Regions from separate parts of the Streptomyces sp. LARHCF249 genome, predicted to be linked through region 1. Evidence: riboswitches for the same ligand, from Rfam matches in the RefSeq annotation. Region 1 holds a riboswitch; each other region holds the start of a gene.
The links. Region 1 has a riboswitch for cyclic di-AMP ahead of ACIPUC_RS17045 (M23 family metallopeptidase). Riboswitches for the same ligand answer to the same signal wherever they lie in the genome.
Positions count from the first base shown of each region.

Region 2: linked by a shared signal. The riboswitch ahead of ACIPUC_RS35435 (M23 family metallopeptidase) and the one ahead of ACIPUC_RS17045 (M23 family metallopeptidase) in region 1 are both predicted to bind cyclic di-AMP.
Region 3: linked by a shared signal. The riboswitch ahead of ACIPUC_RS29000 (transglycosylase family protein) and the one ahead of ACIPUC_RS17045 (M23 family metallopeptidase) in region 1 are both predicted to bind cyclic di-AMP.

Region 1 covers NZ_JBIXJQ010000005.1:470,959-478,083, reverse strand. The annotation lists gene ACIPUC_RS17060 (ATP-binding protein) at 1-1,299, opposite strand, end outside; gene ACIPUC_RS17055 (MBL fold metallo-hydrolase) at 1,615-2,823, opposite strand; gene ACIPUC_RS17050 (SGNH/GDSL hydrolase family protein) at 2,936-3,721, opposite strand; gene ACIPUC_RS17045 (M23 family metallopeptidase) at 3,885-4,847, opposite strand; cyclic di-AMP (ydaO/yuaA leader) riboswitch at 4,850-5,026, opposite strand; gene ACIPUC_RS17040 (tyrosine-protein phosphatase) at 5,342-6,133, shown strand; gene ACIPUC_RS17035 (aspartate aminotransferase family protein) at 6,218-7,125, opposite strand, start outside.
Region 2 covers NZ_JBIXJQ010000020.1:35,195-42,319, forward strand. The annotation lists gene ACIPUC_RS35425 (HPr family phosphocarrier protein) at 134-415, shown strand; gene ACIPUC_RS35430 (GntR family transcriptional regulator) at 661-1,338, opposite strand; gene ACIPUC_RS35435 (M23 family metallopeptidase) at 1,541-2,338, opposite strand; cyclic di-AMP (ydaO/yuaA leader) riboswitch at 2,351-2,510, opposite strand; gene ACIPUC_RS35440 (M16 family metallopeptidase) at 2,717-4,084, opposite strand; gene ACIPUC_RS35445 (M16 family metallopeptidase) at 4,105-5,460, opposite strand; gene ACIPUC_RS35450 (DNA gyrase/topoisomerase IV subunit A) at 5,647-7,125, shown strand, end outside.
Region 3 covers NZ_JBIXJQ010000011.1:191,241-198,365, reverse strand. The annotation lists gene eno (phosphopyruvate hydratase) at 30-1,316, opposite strand; gene ACIPUC_RS29000 (transglycosylase family protein) at 1,589-2,281, opposite strand; cyclic di-AMP (ydaO/yuaA leader) riboswitch at 2,285-2,457, opposite strand; gene ACIPUC_RS28995 (transglycosylase family protein) at 2,734-3,792, opposite strand; gene ACIPUC_RS28990 (cytochrome P450 family protein) at 3,896-5,182, opposite strand; gene ACIPUC_RS28985 (globin domain-containing protein) at 5,304-6,512, shown strand; gene ACIPUC_RS28980 (nucleoside triphosphate pyrophosphohydrolase) at 6,537-7,125, opposite strand, start outside.

The DNA.
Region 1 (7,125 bases):
GGTTGCGCGCACGGGCTCCAGGGGCGGCGGCATCGGAGCCGCGCGCCCGGTGCCCCAGGAGGTGGCCCGGGAGCCACCCGCCGCATCGGCGGCGCTCGGCGCCTCCGCGCCCAGCAGCTCCTGCGGTAGGACCAGTACGGCGAGCACTCCGCCGTAGATGTTGGACTTGAGCTCGACGGCGATCCCGTGCCGCCGCGCCAGCGCCGACACGACGAACAGCCCGATCCGCCCGTCCGCGAGCAGGTTCCGGACGCTGATCTGGTCGGGGTCGCCCAGCAGGGCGTTCATCCGGTGCTGTTCCTCCGCCGGCATGCCCAGCCCGCGGTCCTCCACCTCGACCGCGATCCCGGCGGTGACCCGTTCGGCGCGCAGCACCACATCCGTGTCGGGGGCGGAGAACACCGTGGCGTTCTCGACCAGTTCGGCCAGCAGGTGCACCACATCGGCGACGGCATGGCCGCGCACGCTGCCGCCCGCCGGCGGCACGACCTTGACCCGCGTGTACTGCTCGACCTCCGCGACCGAGGAGCGGAGCACCTCGCTCAGGTCGATCGGCCGCGTCCACTGGCGCCGCGAGGCCGCGCCGCCGAGCACGGCGAGGTTCTCCGCGTGGCGGCGGATACGGGTCGCGAGGTGGTCGACGTGGAAGAGCTCCTTGAGCAGGTCCGGGTCCTCGACCGTGTCCTCCAGCTCGTCCAGCAGCGAGATCTCGCGGTGGACGAGGGACTGCAGACGGCGCGCGAGGTTGACGAAGACCTCGACCTTCCGCTCGCTGTCGGACGGAGCGGCCGGTCCCGCAAGCCGTACGAGCGTCGCGTGGGCCTGTTCACGGGCCCCGCGCAGCTCTTGCGACAGCAGCCAGAACTCGTCCACCACCGCCGGGTCGACGCCGGCCGGCGGCCCGGTCGGGCCGCCCCGCACCGGACGGGGCGGAGCCTCGCCGCGCTCCAGCCGGTCGGCGACGCCGCGCAGCTCCTGGCGGCCGCGCACGCTGGAGCGGCGCAGCGCCTCGCACCGGTCCCGTACGGCCTTGGCGGCGCGCTGCGCGCCGAGCAGCGCCGCGGCGAGGGCCCCGAGGACGAGCAGGGCGCAGCCGGTGAGCACCGGCCAGAGCCGGGCGTCCCGGTCCCCGGCTCCTCCGCCGAGCTGGAGGGTGAAGATGACCGCGGCGGCGCCGCTGAGCCCGGCGGCGAGCGTGGGCAGGACGGCGGCGCGGACCAGCTGGGGGCGTATCTGCCGACCCGGCCCGGTGACGGCGTGTCTCGACGGGGCGTGGCGGGCGGCGCGGAGTCCGGACATCGGCGTCCTCGGTACGTGGGGCCCGGCCCCCAGCGATCCCGGGGCCCGGTGTTGATCACCGGATACCCACGCTAGACCGCACCGTCCCGCCCCGGACGCCCAGTTGGCGAAGTTCCCGGGGGTGCTTCCCGCTCCCGGTGGAGCGCTCGTACAGCCGCCCGAATCTCCCGGGTCGCCTTCCGGCGAATGCCCCGCCGACCGCGCGCCCCCGAGAGCCGGGGCGCCGCCCCCTGCCCCGGACCCGCCGCGGCCGCCCGGCCCCCGGGCTGCGGGCCCGCCCGGCGGCAGGCGGCCGTCCGTCCGGCCGACCGGCCGTCAGGAGCCGACGGCCTCCGGCTCCTCGCGGATCACGCCCGCCGCCCGGCCGGCGGTCACCGCCGCGACGGACACTTCGGCCGCGGCGTGGCCGCCCACCACGAACGGCCGCCACCACGGCTGGTCCGGAAGGCCGGCGGCGCCCGGCTCGAAGGGCTGGCCCGGGATCGGCAGGGCGATCGCGGCTCCGGCGCCCGCCGCAGCGGTGAGGGTTCCCTCGCCCGGCTCGTCCCACGGGTGGGGGGCCAGGTTGAAGGTGCCCCAGTGGATCGGCAGCATCGTGCCGTGCGGCGTGCCGCCCTGGAGGTCGAGGTGGGCGCGCATGCCCTCTTCGGGCGTCATGTGGATGTCGGGCCAGTACTCCGAGTACGCGCCGATCTGGATCATCGTGGCGTCGAAGGGCCCGTGCTCGGCGCCGATCTCCTTGAATCCGGGGAAGTAGCCGGTGTCCCCGCTGTGGTAGATGCGGTGCTCGTCCCCGGCGACCACCCAGGAGGCCCACAGGGTGTGCTGCTGGTTGCGCAGCCCGCGGCCGCAGAAGTGCCGGGCGGGCGTCGCGGTGAGCGAGAGCCCGGCGATCTTGGTGCTCTCGTTCCAGTCCAGCTCGCGCAGCCGGTCGGCCGGCACGCCCCAGCGCTCCAGGTGCGCACCGACGCCCAGCGGGACGGCGAACACCGTGTCCGTACCGGCCAGCTGCTTGATCGTCGGCAGGTCGAGGTGGTCGTAGTGGTCGTGCGAGATCACCACGACGTCGACCGGGCCCAGCGAGGCCAGCGGCACGGGTACGGGGTGCAGCCGCTTGGGCCCGGCGAACGGGAAGGGCGAGCACCGCTCGCCCCACACCGGATCGAACAGCACGCGTCGCCCGTCGATCTCCGCCAGCACGCTGGAGTGCCCCATCCAGGTGATCCGCAGTCCGCTCGCGGGCGGCTTGGCCAGCTCCGCGAGGGTCGTCGGGTACACGGGGATCGGCGCGCCGGGGGTGCGCCGCACCCGCTGCTCCCGGTGGAAGTAGATCTTGGCGAACTCCGCCATCGACCCCGAGGGCCTGGTCCGGGCCCCGAGCGGGTTCTGGAAGACGCCGTCGGCGAAGTTCGGCGAGCGGTGGATCCGCTCCAGCCGCTTGCCGGACGGGTCCGCGCCGAAGGCTTCGGGCCGCAGGGCACGCAGCCGCGGACGCAGGGGACGCGGGGGACGGGAGCCGGTCAAGGCGCCTCCTGGGAGGATGGGGTCGGGACGGTCGTCGGTCTACGACCTTCCCAACGCGCACATGCCCCCAAGGATTCCGCTTGCGGCCCTCGTCCCCCCTCTGCGGCGCCCGTTACAGCGGCAGCAGGTCCGGCCGCTTCGCCTCGACGTGGTCGCCGGAGGACTCTCCGCGCAGCCGCCGCCCGATCCAGGGCACCAGGTGCTCGCGGGCCCACTGGATGTTGTCCCGGGTCACGTCCACCGAGCCGCGCGGCCGCTGCGGGGGCCACGGCTGGTCGGGGTCGGCGGGCACCTCCAGTCCGAGCACCTGCGCCGCGCGCAGCGCCACCCGCGTGTGCCCCTCGGGCGACAGGTGCAGCCGGTCGGCGTCCCAGGCCCGCCGGTCCTGTACGGACTTCAGCGACCAGAGGTCGAGCACCGGGCAGTCGTAGCGGTCGGCGATGGCGCGCACGTGCGCGCTGTACGTCGCCACCTTGCCGCGGAGGTGCTTGAGGACGGGCACGCCCCGGGTGTCGAAGCCGGTGGTGATCATGACCAGGCCGACGGCCCCGGTGAGGTCGGCGACGGCGGCCTCGAACCGCTCCGCCACGTCGTCGGGGTCGGTGCCGGGCCGGATGATGTCGTTGCCCCCCGCGCAGAAGGTCACGAGGTCCGGGGCGAGCTCCTTGGCCCGCGGGACCTGCTCGGCCACGATCTGGTCGAGGAGCCGGCCGCGCACGGCCAGGTTCGCGTACCGGAAGTCGTGTTCGTCACGCTGGTCGGCCAGGAGCACGGCGAGCCGGTCCGCCCAGCCGAGATAAGAATCCCCGGGTCCCGGGTCCCCCACGCCCTCGGTGAAGCTGTCCCCGATCGCCGCGTACGAGCCGATGGTCTTGAGTGTCGTCGTCGTCGCTGCCACAAAGCGACATCCTTCACCCGCGCACACGACCTACGCCAACGTAAGCAGGGGTTGACGGACCGTGATCTATACCACGCGAGGGATAAGGAATAAGTACACGCCAGGCCGGGACCCCCCTCGGGCCCCGGCCTGACGTGTGTTCGCGCTCCGACGGCGGCTGCCGTCAGATGGTGACGCCCTTCGAGCGGAGGTAGTTCACCGGGCTGATGTCCGAGCCGTAGGACTGGGTCGTGCGGATCTCGAAGTGGAGGTGCGGGCCGGTGGAGTTGCCGGTGGAGCCGGAGAGGCCGAGGCGCTGGCCGGCGGTGACGCTCTGGCCCACCGAGACCGACAGCGAGGAGAGGTGGGCGTACTGCGAGTAGTTGCCGTCCGCGTGCCTGACGATGACCTCGTTGCCGTACGCGCCGGCCCAGCCGGCCGAGACCACGGTGCCCGCGCCGACGGCCTTGACCGTGGTGCCGGAGCTGGCGATGAAGTCGACGCCGGTGTGGTAACCCGAGGACCACATGGCGCCCGCGACCTTGTACTGGGTGGAGATCCCACCGCTGACCGGGGCCACGAATCCGGCGCCGCTGGGAGCCTTCGCCTCGGTGGAGGAGCCGCTGCTCTGCGGCTTCTGCTTCGGCTGCGGGGCGGGGGCCGGGGCGTCCTGTTCGCCGGAGGAGCCCTCGCCGGCGGAGGGAGAACCGGTCGAGGACCGCTCGGCCGGAGCCGGAGCCGGGGCGGGGGCCGGGGCCGCCTTGGCCTTCGCGCCGAGGGTCAGCTTCAGGCCCGGGTGGATCAGGGAGGGGTTGGTGCCGACGGCCTCGCGGTTGTCGGCGTACAGCCGCTCCCAGCCGCCGTCGAGGTGGCGCTCCGCGGCGATCTTGGAGAGGTAGTCGCCGGGCACGACCGTGTACACGGTCGGCGCGGCCTCCACGGCGGCGGGAGCGGCCTGGAGCGAGAGCGGGAGCTGCGGGGCCACGGCGGGGGCCGTGGCCGGAGCGGCGGCCGGAGCGGTGGCCGCGCCGGCGCCGGCGGCACCCATCAGGGGCAGCGCGAGAGCCGCACCACCGGTGCCGGCGACGGCGAGACCACGGGAAAGCGAACGGGACTTGGGACGGCGGTGCTTACCCTTTGCAGGCATGGCGAATTCCTCTCCGTCGCCTGCGAGGTGAGCTGTCGGGTTCGGACTGGAGATGTCCGGCCGTACATGAACGGAACATATACGACTTCACCCCTAGCCGTTCCGGAGGAAAGATCCGGAACAGCGGCTTACCTGGTTCCCCCGCTCCTGCCGCGCGCGTGAATAGTCGGGTGCGGTTTCCGGGAGGCGGCAGGATTAGGCGGTCCACCCGGATCGATCGCGAAGGTAATCGAGTCAGGCCGTAGGGAACAAGCCATGAATTCCCCAAAGGAATCACCGGGATGAGGGTCCGACGGAATTCCGGTCACCCTCTGTCCATTCCACGCCGTCAACAACCGCCCCGGCCGGGCCATTCGGCTTTCGCGATCAGGCACTCACGGTCACCGTATGATCTGGCTCACGGGGCCGCGTCCGATCTCGCCGCCGGATATGGCAAGTTGGAGCCAACCAGCTCAATTCGGACAGATGTCCCACCACGAACCGGAGGAGTTCCTTTGACCCAGCGGATACAGGAGCCGGAACTGTCCGGAGTGCGCAATTTCCGCGATGTGGGCGGATTGCCGACTTCTGACGGACGACAGGTCAGGCCGGGACGACTGTTCCGAAGCGGACATCTGGCACATGCCACCGAAACCGATGCAGAGTTCCTCGCATCACTCGGGCTCCACACCGTCTTCGACTTCCGCAACGGCGCCGACCACGCCCTGGAGGGGCCGGACGTCGAACTGCCCGGCGTGCGGAACGTCAACATCCCGCTCTCGGACCCGGCCGACGGCCGGGAGTTCTGGAAGTTGGTCCGCGACGGCGGCCTCGACCAGCTCCGCTCGATCCTGGGCGACGGCAAGGCCGCGGCCCGGATGTCGCAGTCGTACCGCACGATCATCCGGCACCGCACCGCCGAGCACAGCCGGCTGGTGCACGCCCTCGCCGAGGACAGCGTCCCCGCCCTGCTGCACTGCGCGGCCGGCAAGGACCGGGCGGGCCTGTCGATCGCCGTCGTCCTGCTGGCGCTGGGCGTCGAGCGCGAGGCGATCGTGGTGGACTACCTGGAGTCGAACGCCCCGCACCGCCGCTACCGGGTGCGCCGCAGCAGCCAGGCGCAGGAGGCCCGCTCCCCCGAGGTGATGGAGCTCCTCGCCCCGCTCTTCGACGCCCGCGCCGAGTACCTGACCGCGGCCTTCGACACCATCGACGAGGCCTGGGGCGGAGTGGACCGCTACCTGGCGCAGGGCCTCGGGCTCACCCCCCAGGCCCTCGACCGCCTGCGCGGGCAGCTGCTCGACTGAGGCCGAGCGGTCCCCGGGAAGCGGGGCACGTCTCCGCGCCCGCTTCCCAGAGACCGCTTGGTGCCGCAGTGACCCGGCAGGCCGTCACCGGTTGCCGACGGCCTGCTTCACCAGGGTCCTGCCGAACTCCCACATCAGCCCCGAGCCGCCGTGCGCCTCGTCCATGACCTCGCGGAAGGCGCCGACGAACCGGTCGACGTCCCGCTCGTCCACGATCAGCGGCGGGATGAGCTTGATCACTTCCAGGTGGTCTCCGGACACCTGGGTGAGGATCCGGTGCTTCTGCAGCAGCGGCACCACGACCATCTGCGCGAAGAGCCCCTTGCGGGCCGCCTGGAGCACGGCCCACCGGCTGCGCAGCCCCAGCGAGGACGGCCGGCCGAACTCGATGCCGATCATCAGCCCGCGCCCGCGCACCTCGTGCAGCAGCTCGTACTCGTCCACCAGGGCCGCGAGCCGCCCGCGCAGCAGATCGCCCGTGGCCCGGGCATTGGCGACGACCTCCTCGTCCTCCATGACCGACAGCACGGCCAGCCCGGCCGCCATCGCCTGGGCGTTGGAGCCGAAGCTCGCGGAGTGCACGAGGACCCGGTCCATGGACGAGTAGACCCGTCTGAAGATCCAGTCCTTGCCCAGGGTCGCGCCGACCGGCACGTAGCCGCCCGAGAGCGCCTTGGCCACGCACACCAGGTCCGGCTCCACGCCCGGCTCATGCTGGTACGCGTAGAAGTCCCCGGTCCGTCCCAGGCCGGTCTGCACCTCGTCCGCGATCAGCAGCGCCTTGTGGCGGCGCAGCAGTTCCTGCGCGGCGGGCAGGAACCCGGGCGGGGCGGCGAGCACCCCCTTGCCCTGGATCGGCTCGACGACGAAGGCCGCCACGTCCCCCTTGCGGAGTTCCCGCTCCAGGGCGCCCAGATCCCCGAGGGGGATCTTCGTGTCGGGCAGCAGCGGTGCGAAGCCGTCCCGGAAGCCGTCCTCCCCGTTCACCGAGA
Region 2 (7,125 bases), on a different contig from region 1:
GGCAGACTAGGGCAAAACGATGCAAGCTGGGGAAGGTCGAACGGCGGAGGATCCGGGCCGAAGGTCGGTCGGAGCATTCCGGGTGCCGTGAGAGACTGGTCTAGACAACCGTAAGAACCTGAAGGGCATCACCATGGCAGAGCGCCGCGTCAACGTCGGCTGGGCCGAGGGCCTGCACGCTCGTCCCGCCTCGATCTTCGTCCGTGCGACGACCGCTTCCGGCGTCCCGGTGACCATCGCCAAGGCCGGTGGCGACCCCGTCAACGCCGCTTCCATGCTGGCGGTTCTGGGCCTGGGCGCCCAGGGCGGCGAGGAGATCGTCCTCGCGTCCGACGCCGACGGCGCCGAGGTGGCGCTGGACCGCCTCGCGAAGCTGGTCGCCGAGGGGCTCGAGGAGCTCCCCGAGACCGTCTGACCCTTCGGGTTCGACACCTCCGTCGACCGGTACACCGCAGCGACCCACACGGTCCGCACGGTCCGCACGCGAAAGCCGCGGCCCCCGCCATCCGGGGCGCCGCGGCTTTCGCGTGTACGCAGGGGAATTCGGCTCACAGGAATTCGGCGCACCGAATTCAGGCCACCCGGGCCGAGCTGATTGCGAAAATCGGCAGCCGCGGCGCACGAATACCGCTCCTGCCGTCCCTTTGTATACGCGCCCTGTTAATGACGGCCGCTCGACATGTTTACGGCAGGTTGCGAAGTGCTCACGGCCGCCCGCGCCCGCGGCCGGTGCGCGCCCGCCGCCCGGTCGGCGTGGAGGGACGCCAGCGCCCGCGCCCGCTCCGCGTCCCCCCGCGCCACCGCGTCCACGATCGCCCCGTGCTCCGCCCAGGAGTCCACCGGCCGGGCCGGCGCCTCCACCACGTACATCCACGCCAGCTTGTGCCGCATCTGCGTGAGCAGCGCGATCAGGCCCGGGCTCCCGGAGGCCTGCGCGAGGGTCTCGTGGAACCAGCCGCCCAGGGAGCGCAGGTCCTCGCCCTGGCCCCGCCTGGCCCGCTCCTGGCCCAGCCTGACCAGCCCGCGCAGCACCTTGAGGTGGGCCTCGGTACGCCGCCGGGCCGCCCTGGCCGCCGCCAGGGGCTCCAGCAGCATCCGCAGCTCGAGGAGGTCGGCGGCCTCCTGCTCGGTCGGCTCGGCCACACAGGCGCCCGCGTGGCGCCGCGTGGTCACGAACCCCTCGGACTCCAGGGTCCGCAGCGCCTCGCGCACGGGGACCCGCGAGACCCCGTACCGGCGGGCCAGTACCTCCTCGGTCAGCCTGCCGCCCGGCTCGAAGACCCCGGAGACGATGTCGTCGCGGATCGCTGTGCATACCGCGTGCGCGGGAATACGCAAGACCGGACCTCCGCTATTTCCGATTTCGACTGCCACGCCATCAGGCCGCACACATACAAGCCGTGCCTGCGCGTGCTGCGACTCTATTGCAACACACGATAATTTCCGAGAGCGGCCGGAAATGACAAACATGTTTCCGGCGCAGCAGCACGAAGGCCCCGGCTCGGGGAGCCGGGGCCTTCGGTGAAGCGGTGGGGCGCGGTCAGAGGCTGACGCCGTGCGAGCGCAGGTACGCGATCGGGTCGATGTCCGAGCCGTAGTCGGCGCCGGTGCGGGCCTCGAAGTGCAGGTGCGGGCCGCTGGAGTTGCCCGTGGAGCCCGAGAGGCCGATCTGCTGGCCGGGGGTGACCTGCTGGCCGACGGAGACGCGCAGCGAGGACAGGTGGCCGTACTGGGTGTACGTACCGTCGTTGTGCTTGATCACGACGTTGTTGCCGTAGGCGCCGCCCCAGCCGGCCTCGACCACGACGCCGACGCCCACCGCGCGCACGGAGGTGCCGGAGGCGGCGTGGAAGTCGATGCCGGTGTGGCTGCCGGAGGACCACATGCCGCCGCCCGCCTTGTACTGCGTGCTGACGTACGAGCTGTCGAGCGGGGAGACGAAGGTGTTGAGGCGCTTGCGCTCCTCCTCGCGGGCGGCGCGCTCGGCGGCCTCGCGCTCGGCCTTCGCCTTGGCCTCGGCGAGGCGCTTGGCCTCGGCGGCCCGCTGCTTCGCGTCCGCCTCGGCCTGGGCCTTGGCGGCGGCGTGCTCGGCGGCACGCCGCTGGGACTCGGCCTGGTCCTCGATGTCACCCGCGAGGTCGTCGGAGACGACGACCGCGCCGAGCGCGTTGTCCGGGGCGGAGTGGGTGTTGCCGTTGTCCGCGGCGAAGGCCGGGGCGGCGAGGGAGCCGACGACACCAGTGGTGGCGAGGGCGGCTATGCCGGCGTAGCCGGCGGTCTTGCGGCTCAGACGACTGGAACCACGGTGCTTACCGGCGGCACGACTGCCAAACGCCATGAAGGGGCTGATCCTTTCCTTCCCTCTCGCCTACCGGGTTAGCTGACGGGTTCGGAGCAGGAAGGTCTCCTACGGGCCTCCTCTTGCGAGGCGGTCCGATTCACCCCAGGGACTGATGTGGGTCCCCGGCTCCCCAGGCTCGCGCCTGACGGGGACTCGGCGATCGCTGTCCGGTGCCGCGGATGCGGCGGGTACAACTGACGGACAGCACGGGTGACGCTAGGCGGATCATCAGTCAATCGCCAAACAGACACGCCCTTTTGTTGCGTACGCCACACCACATAAAAGCAACCTCTCCACTAAACGGACAAAAGGGGCCCTGGCGGACAAGCCCGCCAGGGCCCCTTGTCGTGCGGTCAGTTGGCCGCGCGGCGGCCGTCAGTTGGTGACGACGCTCACGGGGCCGATCCCCAAGGCCCGCACCGGCTCCTCGATCTGCGCCGCGTCGCCCACCAGGACGGTGACCAGCCGGTCCGCGGGGAAGGCCTCCACGACCGCCGACGTCGCCTCCACGGTGCCGGTTTCGGCGAGCTGTGCGTACAACTGCGCCTGGTAGTCGTCCGGAAGCTCCTGCTCGACCTGGTCGGCCAGGGTGCCCGCGACCGAGGCCGCCGTCTCGAACTTGAGCGGGGCCACGCCCACCAAGTTCTGCACCGCCACGTCCCGTTCGGTCTCGGTCAGGCCGCCCTCCGCCAGGGTGCGCAGGACCTTCCAGAGGTCCTCCAGCGCCGGGGCGGTGTTCGGGGTGTCCACCGAGCCGCTGATGGCGAGCATGGAGGCGCCCCTGCCGTCGGCGGTGGAGCGCAGCACCTGGCCGAAGGCGCGCACGCCGTACGTGTACCCCTTCTCCTCGCGCAGCACCTTGTCCAGGCGGGACGTCAGGGTGCCGCCCAGGCAGTACGTGCCGAGCACCTGCGCCGCCCAGACCCGGTCGTGCCGGTCCGGCCCGATCCGGCCGATCAGCAGCTGCGTCTGGACGGCGCCGGGCCGGTCCACGATGACCACGCGGCCGGTGTCGTCGGCGGTCACCGGCGGCACCGGGAGCGGCTCGGCGGTGTTGCCCGTCCACGTGCCCAGGGTCTCGGCCAGGACCGCGTCCAGGTCGATGCCGGTCAGGTCGCCGACGACCACCGCGGTGGCCGTGGCGGGGCGCACGTGGGCCTCGTAGAAGGCGCGTACGGCCACGGAGTCGATCCGGGCGACCGTCTCCTCGGTGCCCTGGCGCGGGCGGGACATGCGCAGGCTGGCCGGAAAGAGCTCCTGGGAGAGCTGCTTGGCGGCGCGGCGCTGCGGGTTGGCCAGCTCGTGCGGGATCTCGTCGAGCCGGTTGCGCACCAGCCGGTCGACCTCTGCGTCGGCGAAGGCCGGCGCGCGCAGGGCCTCGGCGAGCAGGCCGAGGGCCTTGGGCAGCCGGGATGCCGGAACCTCCAGGGAGACCCGCAGGCCCGGGTGGTCGGCGTGCGCGTCCAGGGTGGCGCCGCAGCGCTCCAGCTCGGCCGCGAACTCCTCGGCGGAGTGCTTGTCGGTGCCCTCGGACAGGGCGCGGGCCATGATGGTCGCCACGCCGTCCAGGCCCTCGGGCTCGGCGTCCAGCGGGGCGGCGAGGTTGACCTCGACCGCGATGACCTGCTGGCCCGGGCGGTGGCAGCGCAGCAGGGTCAGGCCGTTGGACAGCACCGAGCGGTCGGGGGCCGGGAAGGCCCACGGCTGCGGTTCCCCGGCCTGCGGGCGCGGGTGGAAGGTCATCGTGACGGCTGCGGTGTCGCTCACTGCTCCGCCCCCTCGTTCTCGTCGTCGTTGCCGGCGGACTCGTCGGAGCCGGCCAGCGGCTCGTAGACCAGCACCGCGCGGTTGTCCGGGCGCAGCCGGGCCGCGGCCACGGCCTGCACCTCCTCGGCGGTCACGTCGAGGACGCGCTGCACGGCGGTCAGGGCCAGCTGCGGGTCACCGAAGAGCACCGCGAAGCGGCACAGCTCGTCGGCCCGGCCCGCGACCGTGCTCAGCCGGTCCAGCCACTCGCGCTCGAGCTGCGCCTGGGCGCGCTCCATCTCCTCGGCCGTCGGGCCCTCGGCGGCGAACCGCGCGAGCTCCTCGTCCACGGCCGCCTCGATGTCGGGGACCTCGACCCCGCCGGACGTCTTGACGTCCAGCCAGCCCAGCGAGGGCGCCCCGGCCAGCCGCAGCATGCCGAACCCGGCCGCGACGGCCGTCTGGTCGCGGCGTACCAGGCGGTTGTGGAGCCGCGAGGACTCGCCGCCGCCCAGGACGGTCAGCGCCACGTCGGCGGCGTCGCACTCGCGCGTGCCGTCGTGCGGGAGCCGGTAGGCGGCCATCAGCGCACGCGCCGGGACCTCCTCGACGACCTCCTCGCGCAGCTCGCGGCCGATGACGTCGGGCAGCGAACCGTCCCGGGGCGGCTGCTTGCCGTCGTGCGACGGGATGGTGCCGAAGTACTTCTCGACCCACGCGAGCGTGCGCGCCGGGTCGATGTCGCCGACGATCGACAGCACCGCGTTGTTGGGCGCGTAGTACGTACGGAAGAAGGCGCGCGCGTCCTCCAGGGACGCGGCGTCGAGATCGGCCATGGAGCCGATCGGCGTGTGGTGGTACGGGTGGCCCTCGGGGTAGGCGAGGGCGGTCAGCTTCTCGAAAGCGGTGCCGTACGGGACGTTGTCGTACCGCTGGCGGCGCTCGTTCTTGACGACGTCGCGCTGGTTCTCCATGGACTCGTCGTCCAGGGCTGCCAGCAGCGAGCCCATCCGGTCCGCCTCCAGCCACAGCGCGAGCTCCAGCTGGTGGGTCGGCATCGTCTCGAAGTAGTTGGTGCGCTCGAAGCTGGTGGTGCCGTTGAGGGAGCCTCCGGCTCCCTGGACCAGCTCGAAGTGCCCGTTGCCCGGTACGTTCGCCGAGCCCTGGAACATCAGGTGCTCGAAGAGGTGAGCCAGGCCGGTACGCCCCTTGACTTCGTGCCGCGAGCCGACGTCGTACCAGAGGCAGACCGCGGCGACCGGGGTCAGGTGGTCCTCGGAGAGCACCACGCGCAGGCCGTTGGCCAGCCGGTGCTCGGTCGCTGTCAGGCCGCCGGAGCCGGCCTGGGCTGTGGCCGTGTGACCCATGGGCATGTGGTCCCTTCGATACGCGATGCAGAGATTTCCGTCAGACCTGCCACTGTATGCAAGCGCGTCGGCGACCGGATAAGTTCCCGGGTCACCCCCTGGGGTCGGAGTCCGGGTTGTCGGTGCCTCGGGCCACAATGGTCCGCGTCAGACCCCCAGCACACCCATTCTTGGTTAAGGAGCCGCGCAGCGATGGCCCGCCGCAGCACGAAGACCCCGCCGCCGGAGGATTTCGAGGAGAAGATCCTCGACATCGACGTCGTCGACGAAATGCAGGGCTCCTTCCTCGAGTACGCGTACTCGGTGATCTACTCCCGTGCCCTGCCCGATGCCCGCGACGGCATGAAGCCGGTGCACCGCCGCATCGTGTACCAGATGAACGAGATGGGTCTGCGCCCCGACCGCGGCTACGTGAAGTGCGCCCGTGTCGTCGGCGAGGTCATGGGCAAGCTCCACCCGCACGGCGACGCGTCGATCTACGACGCCCTCGTGCGCATGGCCCAGCCCTTCTCGATGCGGCTGCCGCTGGTCGACGGCCACGGCAACTTCGGTTCGCTCGGCAACGACGACCCGCCTGCCGCGATGCGTTACACCGAGTGCAAGATGGCCGACGCCACGTCGCTGATGACGGAGTCGATCGACGAGGACACCGTCGACTTCACCGCCAACTACGACGGCCAGGAGCGGGAGCCGGTCGCCCTGCCCGCCGCCTACCCGAACCTGCTGGTCAACGGCGCGTCCGGGATCGCGGTCGGCATGGCCACCAACATGCCCCCGCACAACCTCGGCGAGGTCATCGCAGCCGCCCGCCACCTGATCCGCTACCCGCAGGCGGACCTGGAGGCGCTGATGCGCTTCGTCCCGGGTCCGGACCTGCCCACGGGCGGCCGGATCGTCGGGCTCTCGGGGATCAAGGACGCGTACGAGAACGGTCGCGGCACCTTCAAGATCCGCGCGACGGTGGCGGTGGAGAACGTGACGGCGCGCCGCAAGGGCCTCGTCGTCACGGAACTGCCCTTCACGGTCGGCCCCGAGAAGGTCATCGCGAAGATCAAGGACCTGGTCGGCTCGAAGAAGCTCCAGGGCATCGCGGACGTCAAGGACCTCACCGACCGCTCGCACGGCCTGCGCCTGGTCATCGAGATCAAGAACGGCTTCCACCCCGAGGCCGTGCTCGAGCAGCTGTACAAGCTGACGCCGATGGAGGAGTCCTTCGGCATCAACAACGTGGCCCTCGTGGACGGGCAGCCGCTCACGCTCGGCCTCAAGGAGCTGCTGGAGGTCTACCTCGACCACCGCTTCGAGGTCGTCCGGCGGCGCAGCGAGTTCCGCCGCGGCAAGCGCCGCGACCGGCTGCACCTGGTCGAGGGCCTGCTGGTGGCGCTCCTCGACATCGACGAGGTCATCCGGCTCATCCGGGACAGCGACAACTCCGCGCAGGCCAAGGAGCGGCTGATCGAGCACTTCTCGCTGAGCGAGATCCAGACCCAGTACATCCTGGACACGCCGCTGCGCCGGCTCACCCGCTTCGACCGGATCGAGCTGGAGTCCGAGCGCGACCGGCTGACCGGCGAGATCGACGAGCTGACCGGGATCCTGGACTCCGACACCGAGCTGCGCAAGCTGGTCTCCACGGAACTGGCCGCGGTCGCCAAGAAGTTCGGCACCGAG
Region 3 (7,125 bases), on a different contig from region 1:
TGCGGGGACGTACGGAGGCAAGAGCGTGATTAGCCCTTGAAGCGCGGGAAGGCGCTGCGGCCCGCGTACACCGCGGCGTCGTCGAGGATCTCCTCGATGCGCAGCAGCTGGTTGTACTTGGCGACACGGTCCGAGCGGGCCGGGGCGCCGGTCTTGATCTGACCGCAGTTCACGGCGACCGCGAGGTCGGCGATGGTGACGTCCTCGGTCTCGCCGGAGCGGTGCGACATCATGCACTTGAAGCCGTTGCGCTGGGCCATCTCGACGGCGTCGAGGGTCTCGGTCAGCGAACCGATCTGGTTCACCTTCACGAGCAGGGCGTTCGCGGAGCCCTCCTCGATGCCGCGGGCCAGGCGCTCCGGGTTGGTGACGAAGAGGTCGTCGCCGACGATCTGGACCTTGGAGCCCAGCTTGTCGGTGAGGGTCTTCCAGCCGGCCCAGTCGTCCTCGTACAGCGGGTCCTCGATGGAGACCATCGGGTACGCGGAGACGAGCTCCTCGTAGTACTCGGTCATCTCGGCGGCCGAGCGGGACTGGCCCTCGAACTCGTACTTGCCGTCCTTGTAGAACTCGGACGCGGCGACGTCGAGCGCGAGCGCGATGTCCTTGCCCGGGGTGTAGCCGGCCTGCTTGATGGCCTCGACGATGAGGTCGAGCGCGGCGCGGTTGGACTCCAGGTTCGGGGCGAAGCCGCCCTCGTCGCCCAGCCCGGTGGAGAGGCCCTTGGTGTGCAGGACCTTCTTGAGGGTGTGGTAGACCTCGGCACCCCAGCGCAGCGCCTCGGAGAAGGACTCCGCGCCGATCGGGGCGATCATGAACTCCTGGATGTCCACGTTGGAGTCGGCGTGCGACCCGCCGTTGAGGATGTTCATCATCGGAACGGGCAGCAGGTGCGCGTTCGGGCCGCCGAGGTAGCGGAAGAGCGGGAGGTCCGAGGCCTCGGACGCGGCGTGCGCGACGGCGAGGGAGACGCCGAGGATGGCGTTGGCGCCGAGCGAGCCCTTGTTGTCGGTGGCGTCCAGGTCGAACATGGCCTGGTCGATCAGGCGCTGCTCGGTGGCGTCGTAGCCGACGAGCTCCGGGCCGATCTGCTCGATGACGGCGAGGACGGCCTTCTCGACACCCTTGCCGAAGTAACGGTCGGGGTCACCGTCACGGAGCTCGATGGCCTCGAATGCACCGGTGGAGGCGCCGGACGGAACTGCAGCACGGCCGGTGCTGCCATCGTCGAGGCCCACCTCGACCTCGACCGTGGGGTTGCCTCGGGAGTCCAGGATTTCCCGGGCTACGACGACGTCGATGGACGGCACGAGCATCTCCTTCTGGGATGTGACGCTGGGTGTGCGGTGGCATCAGGCCGTGGGATGGCCTTGCCGACTAGAGCCTAACCGGCTCGGGGCTCTCGATCGGCCGACCGCCCGGCCCCTGGGACGAAAAAGGGCCCGAATACCCCTCTTCCAGGACATACGGCTGTTGGTCATCGCCGTTCTGCCGGCGCACACGCCACCGCCCGGCGCGTGGGGGGATACGCGCCGGGCGGTGGGGCTGTTACGCGTGGTGCGCGCTGCCGCGGCTATTGCCGCAGTGTTCAGCTGAGCTTCAGCTTCTGACCCGGGAAGATCAGGTCGGCGTCCGAGACGATGTCCTTGTTCAGCTCGAACAGCTTCTGCCAGCCGCCCTGGACGCCGTTGGCCTCGGCGATGGTGCCCAGGGTGTCACCGGACTTGACCTCGTACGAGCCGTTGCCGGTCTTCGGGGCCGGGGCCTCGGAGCGCTCGGAACGGGTGGTCGGAGCCTCGGAGCGCTTCGTCTCCTTCTTCGGCTCGGCCTTCTTCGGCTGGGTCTTCTTGGGCTCGGTCTTCTTCTCCTGCTTCGGGGCGGTCTCGGTCGAGCCGCCGCCGGTGTAGGAGGAGTTCGACAGACCCTTGCCGCAGTGCGGCCAGGCGCCCTTGCCCTGGCCCTTGAGGACCTTCTCCGCGACGGCTATCTGCTGGGCCTTCGAGGCCTGGTTGGCCTGCGCGGCGTACGTCTTGCCGCCGAACGCGGCCCAGGTGGAGGACGAGAACTGCAGGCCGCCGTAGTAGCCGTTGCCCGTGTTGATGGCCCAGTTGCCGCCGGACTCGCACTGCGCGACCTTGTCCCACTCGGACGCGGTGGCGGCGCTGGCGGTGCCCGCGGCCATCAGGGGGGCGGCGACGGCGACACCGGCGACACCGGCGAGCGTGACGATGCGGGCGGCCTTGGAGGCGCGGCGGTGCTTGCCCTTGCCGGAAAGCAGCATGGAGATTCTCCTCACCGACGCCTACGAGGTGAGCTGTCGGGTTCGGGCGAGTGAGTTGCCCGGCCGTGCGACCTAGCGCACGTCTTAACCCCTAGCCGGTGGCGTGACCGTCTCTCAACGGCCGCTCCCGGCACCTACCTTGGTTCCCCCGCTCCTGCCTTCGGCGCTTGACGCGACGACTGTTCCCCCCGTCCGCCGGCAGGATTCGGCGATGCGGTCGAAGGAGCCCGCGGTGGCGGGCGACTCAGAAGGTAGACAGGTCCCTCCCCGATGTTCAACGAGCCCCATCGGGGAGAAACAGCCCCTACTTGCGCCCTTCGTACGGGTATTTGCGCAGGTGAGGACGGGGTTCGCGGAAGCCCCCGGGCGGGACACGCCAGTTGACCGGAAGAGACACATGTCTCACTTACAGAAAACGGACAATCAACTCTTTCCGGCCGCCCGAACTGCCCTTATTCGGCAGTTAGATCCAGGTTCTGGCCGGGCTTGATCAGATTGGCATCCTTGCCGATGACCTGCTCATTGGCCGCGTAGAGCGCGTTCCAGCCGCCCTCGAGTCCCTTGGCGTCCGCGATGGCGATCAGGCTGTCGCCCTCCTTGACGGTGTACGTGGGCTCCGACGCGGCATCAGGTGCGGTCGGCGCCTCGGCGGCCGGCGCACCGCGGTGCTTGCCGCTGCCCTCGGGGGCCGGTGCGGCCGGTGCGGTGGGTGCGGTGGGGTCGGCCGAGGCGTCCGGGACACCCGGAGTCGCCGGCGCCGTCGGGTCTGCCGGGGTCACGGGGGCGCCCGGGGTCACGGGGGGCTGGCCCGGGGTGGCCGGCGGGGCGACCGGCGGCGCCGTGGTCTCACCCGGGCTGACGGGGGTGGTCGGCGCGGTCGGGTCCACCGGGGCCGGAGCCGTGGAGGGGTCGTCCGGCGAGGGCATGACGGGCAGTCCGAGGGAGGGCGCGAGCGGGCTGTCGGGGAGCGTGAACGACGGGGTGCCGGAGGGGCTCGGCGCGGGGTGCGTCGGAGCGCCGAAGTCCGTGGACGGCTTGCCGGGCCCGGTGGTGGGCACGGTGTCGTCCGGGCGGGAGGGCGCGGTCGGGGTCACGGAGCCGCCGGGCAGGCCCGGGTCGACCGCGGCTGCGGCGCCCTGCCCGTCCAGCCCGGCCGAAGCCGCGCACAGCGGCCAGGCCTGCGGGCCCTGGGAGGCCAGTACGCGCTCGGCCACGGCGATCTGCTGGGAACGGCTCGCCAGGTCGGCCCGCTCGGCGAAGTCGAGGCCACCCGCGTTCTTCCACTGCTCCTGGGTGAACTGCAGGCCGCCGTACTGTCCGCTGCCGAAGTTGGCGCTCCAGGCGCCACCGCTCTCGCACTCGGCGACCTTGTCCCACGTGGACGTGTCGGCCGCACTCGCGCCGGTGGCGGCGAGCAGCGGCAGGGCCAGCGCGGAGCCGGTGACTCCGGCAGTGACGACTATCGCGGGCACCTGACGGGGGCGTCTGTGGCGGCCGTTCCCGGAACGCATGAGGCTGCACCTTTCGCATAACGGCTGGATAACGGCAGAACCTAGCGGCCTTCGAACGGTTGTCACAACTCCGGTCGGCAACTGACTTCCGGTCAGTTGCCCTTCAGATGTTTCGGGGTGTGAAGCGCACGGGAAGGGTGCGCAGGCCACGCATGATCAGTCCGCCGCGCCAGCGCAGCTCCTCGGGCGGAACAGCGAGTTCCAGATCTGGCAGACGCGTGAGCAAAGTCGCAAGCGCGGTCTGTCCTTCAAGTCGCGCGAGCGGAGCACCCAGGCAGTAGTGGATGCCGTGGCCGTACCCGAGGTGCTGGTTGTCGGCCCGGGAGAGGTCGAGGGTGTCCGGCTCGGCGAACCGCCCGGGGTCGCGGTCGGCGGCCGCGAGGACGACCAGGACCGGATCCCCGGCCGCGACCGACTGCCCGCCGAGGGTCAGCGGCTCGGTGGCGAACCGCCAGGTGGCCAGCTCCACCGGGCCGTCGTAGCGCAGCAGTTCCTCGACGCCGGTCTCCAGCAGGCCGCTCTCGCCGGCCGCGAGGGAGGCCTGGAGGCGCTCGCGTTCGCCGGGGTTCATGAAGAGGGAGTGGACGCCGTTGCCGATGAGGTTGACGGTGGTTTCGAAACCGGCGAAAAGCAGGATGAAAGCCATGGCCGTGGCCTCGGCCTCCGTCAGATGGTCGCCGTGGTCACTCGCCCGGATCAGATCGGAAATGAGGTCATTGCCCAGATCATCCCGCTTGCGGTGGATGAGTTCCCCGAGATACGTCCGCATCTGCTTCACGGAACGGGCGACCCCGCCGCGCGGACCGCCGCCGTGGCGGATCATCATCCCGGCCCAGTCGCGGAAGTCGTCCTGGTCCTCGCGCGGTACGCCGAGCATCTCGCAGATGGCGTAGATGGGGAGCGGGAAGGCGAACTCGTGGATGAGGTCCGCCTCCCCCTTCGCCGCGAACTGGTCGATGAGGTGGTCGGTCAGCTCCTGCACCCGCGGTGTGAACTCGGCGACCCTGCGCGGGGTGAACGCCTTCGACACCAGCCGCCGCAGCCGGGTGTGGTCCGGCGGGTCGATGTTGAGCAGGTGCGTCATCAGCTCCGCCTTGCGCTCCCCCGGGATCCCGGTCTTGCCCTTGGCGTGCGCGGGCTCGGCGTGGTGCGCCGGATTCTTGCTGAGCCGCTGGTCGGCGAGGGCCTGGCGGGCGTCGGCGTACCGGGTGACCAGCCAGGCCTCGACCCCGCTGGGGAGCTTGGTGCGGTGCACCGGGGAGTGCTCGCGCAGCCAGGCGTAGGCCGGATAGGGATCGGTCGCGAACTCCCAGTCGAACAGGGTCGGTCCCGTGGGGGAAGGGGAGGCCGAGGGGGTGTCTGCGGAGGCTGCGGGGATCTGCTCGTGCACCCGATGACCGTATCCCGACTCCCGGACCCCATCCGATATGGGTGCTTCGTCGCGGCTGTCCGTAGATCCGCTGTCACTTGACCTCGACTTCCCCGACACTCCTACTTTCGGTTTTGTGGATGTGAGGATCTTGAAAAGCAGTTTCGCGGTGGTGGAGAGACGGGCCGAGCACGCGGTCAAGTTCTTCTACTCCCACCTCTTCTGGCACAACCCCAACGTCCGTGAGCTCTTCCCGGCCTCCTTCGAGGACATGGAGCGGCAGCGGGACCGGCTCTTCGCCGCGCTCACCCACGTGATCGCCCACCTGGAGAACGACAGCCTCGTCCCCTATCTCCGCGACCTGGGCCGCGACCACCGCAAGTTCCGGGCCGGGCCCGAGCACTACGCGGCCGTGGGCACCAGCCTGCTCGCCGCCCTCGCCGAGACCTCCGGCGAGGCCTGGACCCCGCAGGTGGAGAAGGCCTGGGCCGAGGCGTACCAGGTGATCGCCGACGCGATGCTGGCCGGCGCCGCCTCGAGCGAGGACCCGCCCTGGTGGGACGCGGAGGTCGTACGCCACCTCCAGTACGGGCAGGACATCGGCGTGCTGACCCTGAGGCCGCACGCCCCCTTCCCCTATCTGCCCGGCCAGTACACGAGCGTGAGCAGCGAGCGGGTCCCGACGACCTGGCGCACGTACTCCGTCGGCAACGCCCCCCGCCCCGACGGCACCCTGGACCTGCACGTCAGCCGGATCGAGCGGGGGCGGCTGAGCACCGCCCTGGTCCGCGACGTGCAGCCGGGCGAGACGCTGCGGCTCGGTGCGGCGGGCGGGCAGCTGACCTTCCGCCACGCGGACCGCCCGGCCAGCCTGATCGCCGCCGGGACCGGCTGGGCGCCGGTCCGGGCCATCCTGGAGGACCTCGCGGAGCACCCTCCCGATCAGGACGTACGGCTCTTCGTGGTCGCGCGGGACGCCGCGTACCTCTACGACCGCGCGCTCATCGACGAGTACGCCGCCGCCTGCCCCTGGCTCGCCGTCACCTACATCACGCCGGCCCCCGGGCAGCACCGCAACCAGGCCACCGACCGGCTGGCCACCGCGCTCGGCAACCGGGGCCTGTGGCCCGACCAGGACGTCTACCTCAGCGGACCGCCGCTGTTCATCGAGGAGACCGCCTTCCTCCTGGAGGAGCTGGGCGCCCACCCCGGCCGGATCTTCCACGACTCCGTACCGGCCGCCGGCAAGGGGCACGGCCCGAACGGCCGCCCGCTGGGCTTCGGGGAGTGGTTCCTGAACCGCCCCGCGCCGCACTGGCACAACCCCTCGGGCCGATCGCCGAGGGGCTGACGGGTTCAGTACTGCTGCTGGGGGCTACTCGCCGACGCCCTCGGCGGCCCGGATCGCGTCCCGGTAGACGCGGGCCGCCGCGCGCAGCGCGGTCTCGGGGTCGATCCCCGCCGCCTCGGCGCGCGCCGCCAGCTCCAGCAGCTCGTACCCGATGCCCTCACCGGGGGGCAGCTCCACGGCCACACCGCCCGTACGGACCCGCCCGGCGAGCTTGGCCGCGAGCGCGAGCCCCGGCTGGCCCAGCGGAATCCCGTCCGTGACGGATTCCCGGCGCTTCTCGACCGCCTTGGTGCGCTGCCAGTGGGCACTGACGTCCTCCGGGGTCTCGGCCTTCTCGTCGCCGAAGACGTGCGGGTGCCGGTGGATCAGCTTCTCGACGAGGGTCGCGGCCACGTCGTCGATGGAGAACGCCTCGTCCGGCACCTCGTGGTCCTCCGCGATCCGGGCGTGGAACACCACCTGGAGCAGGACGTCCCCGAGCTCCTCGCGCAGCTCCTCCCGGTCCCCGTCCTCGATGGCCTCGACCAGTTCGTACGCCTCCTCGATCGCGTACTTGGCCAGGCCCCGGTGGGTCTGCCGGGAGGTCCACGGGCACTCGCGCCGGACCCGGTCC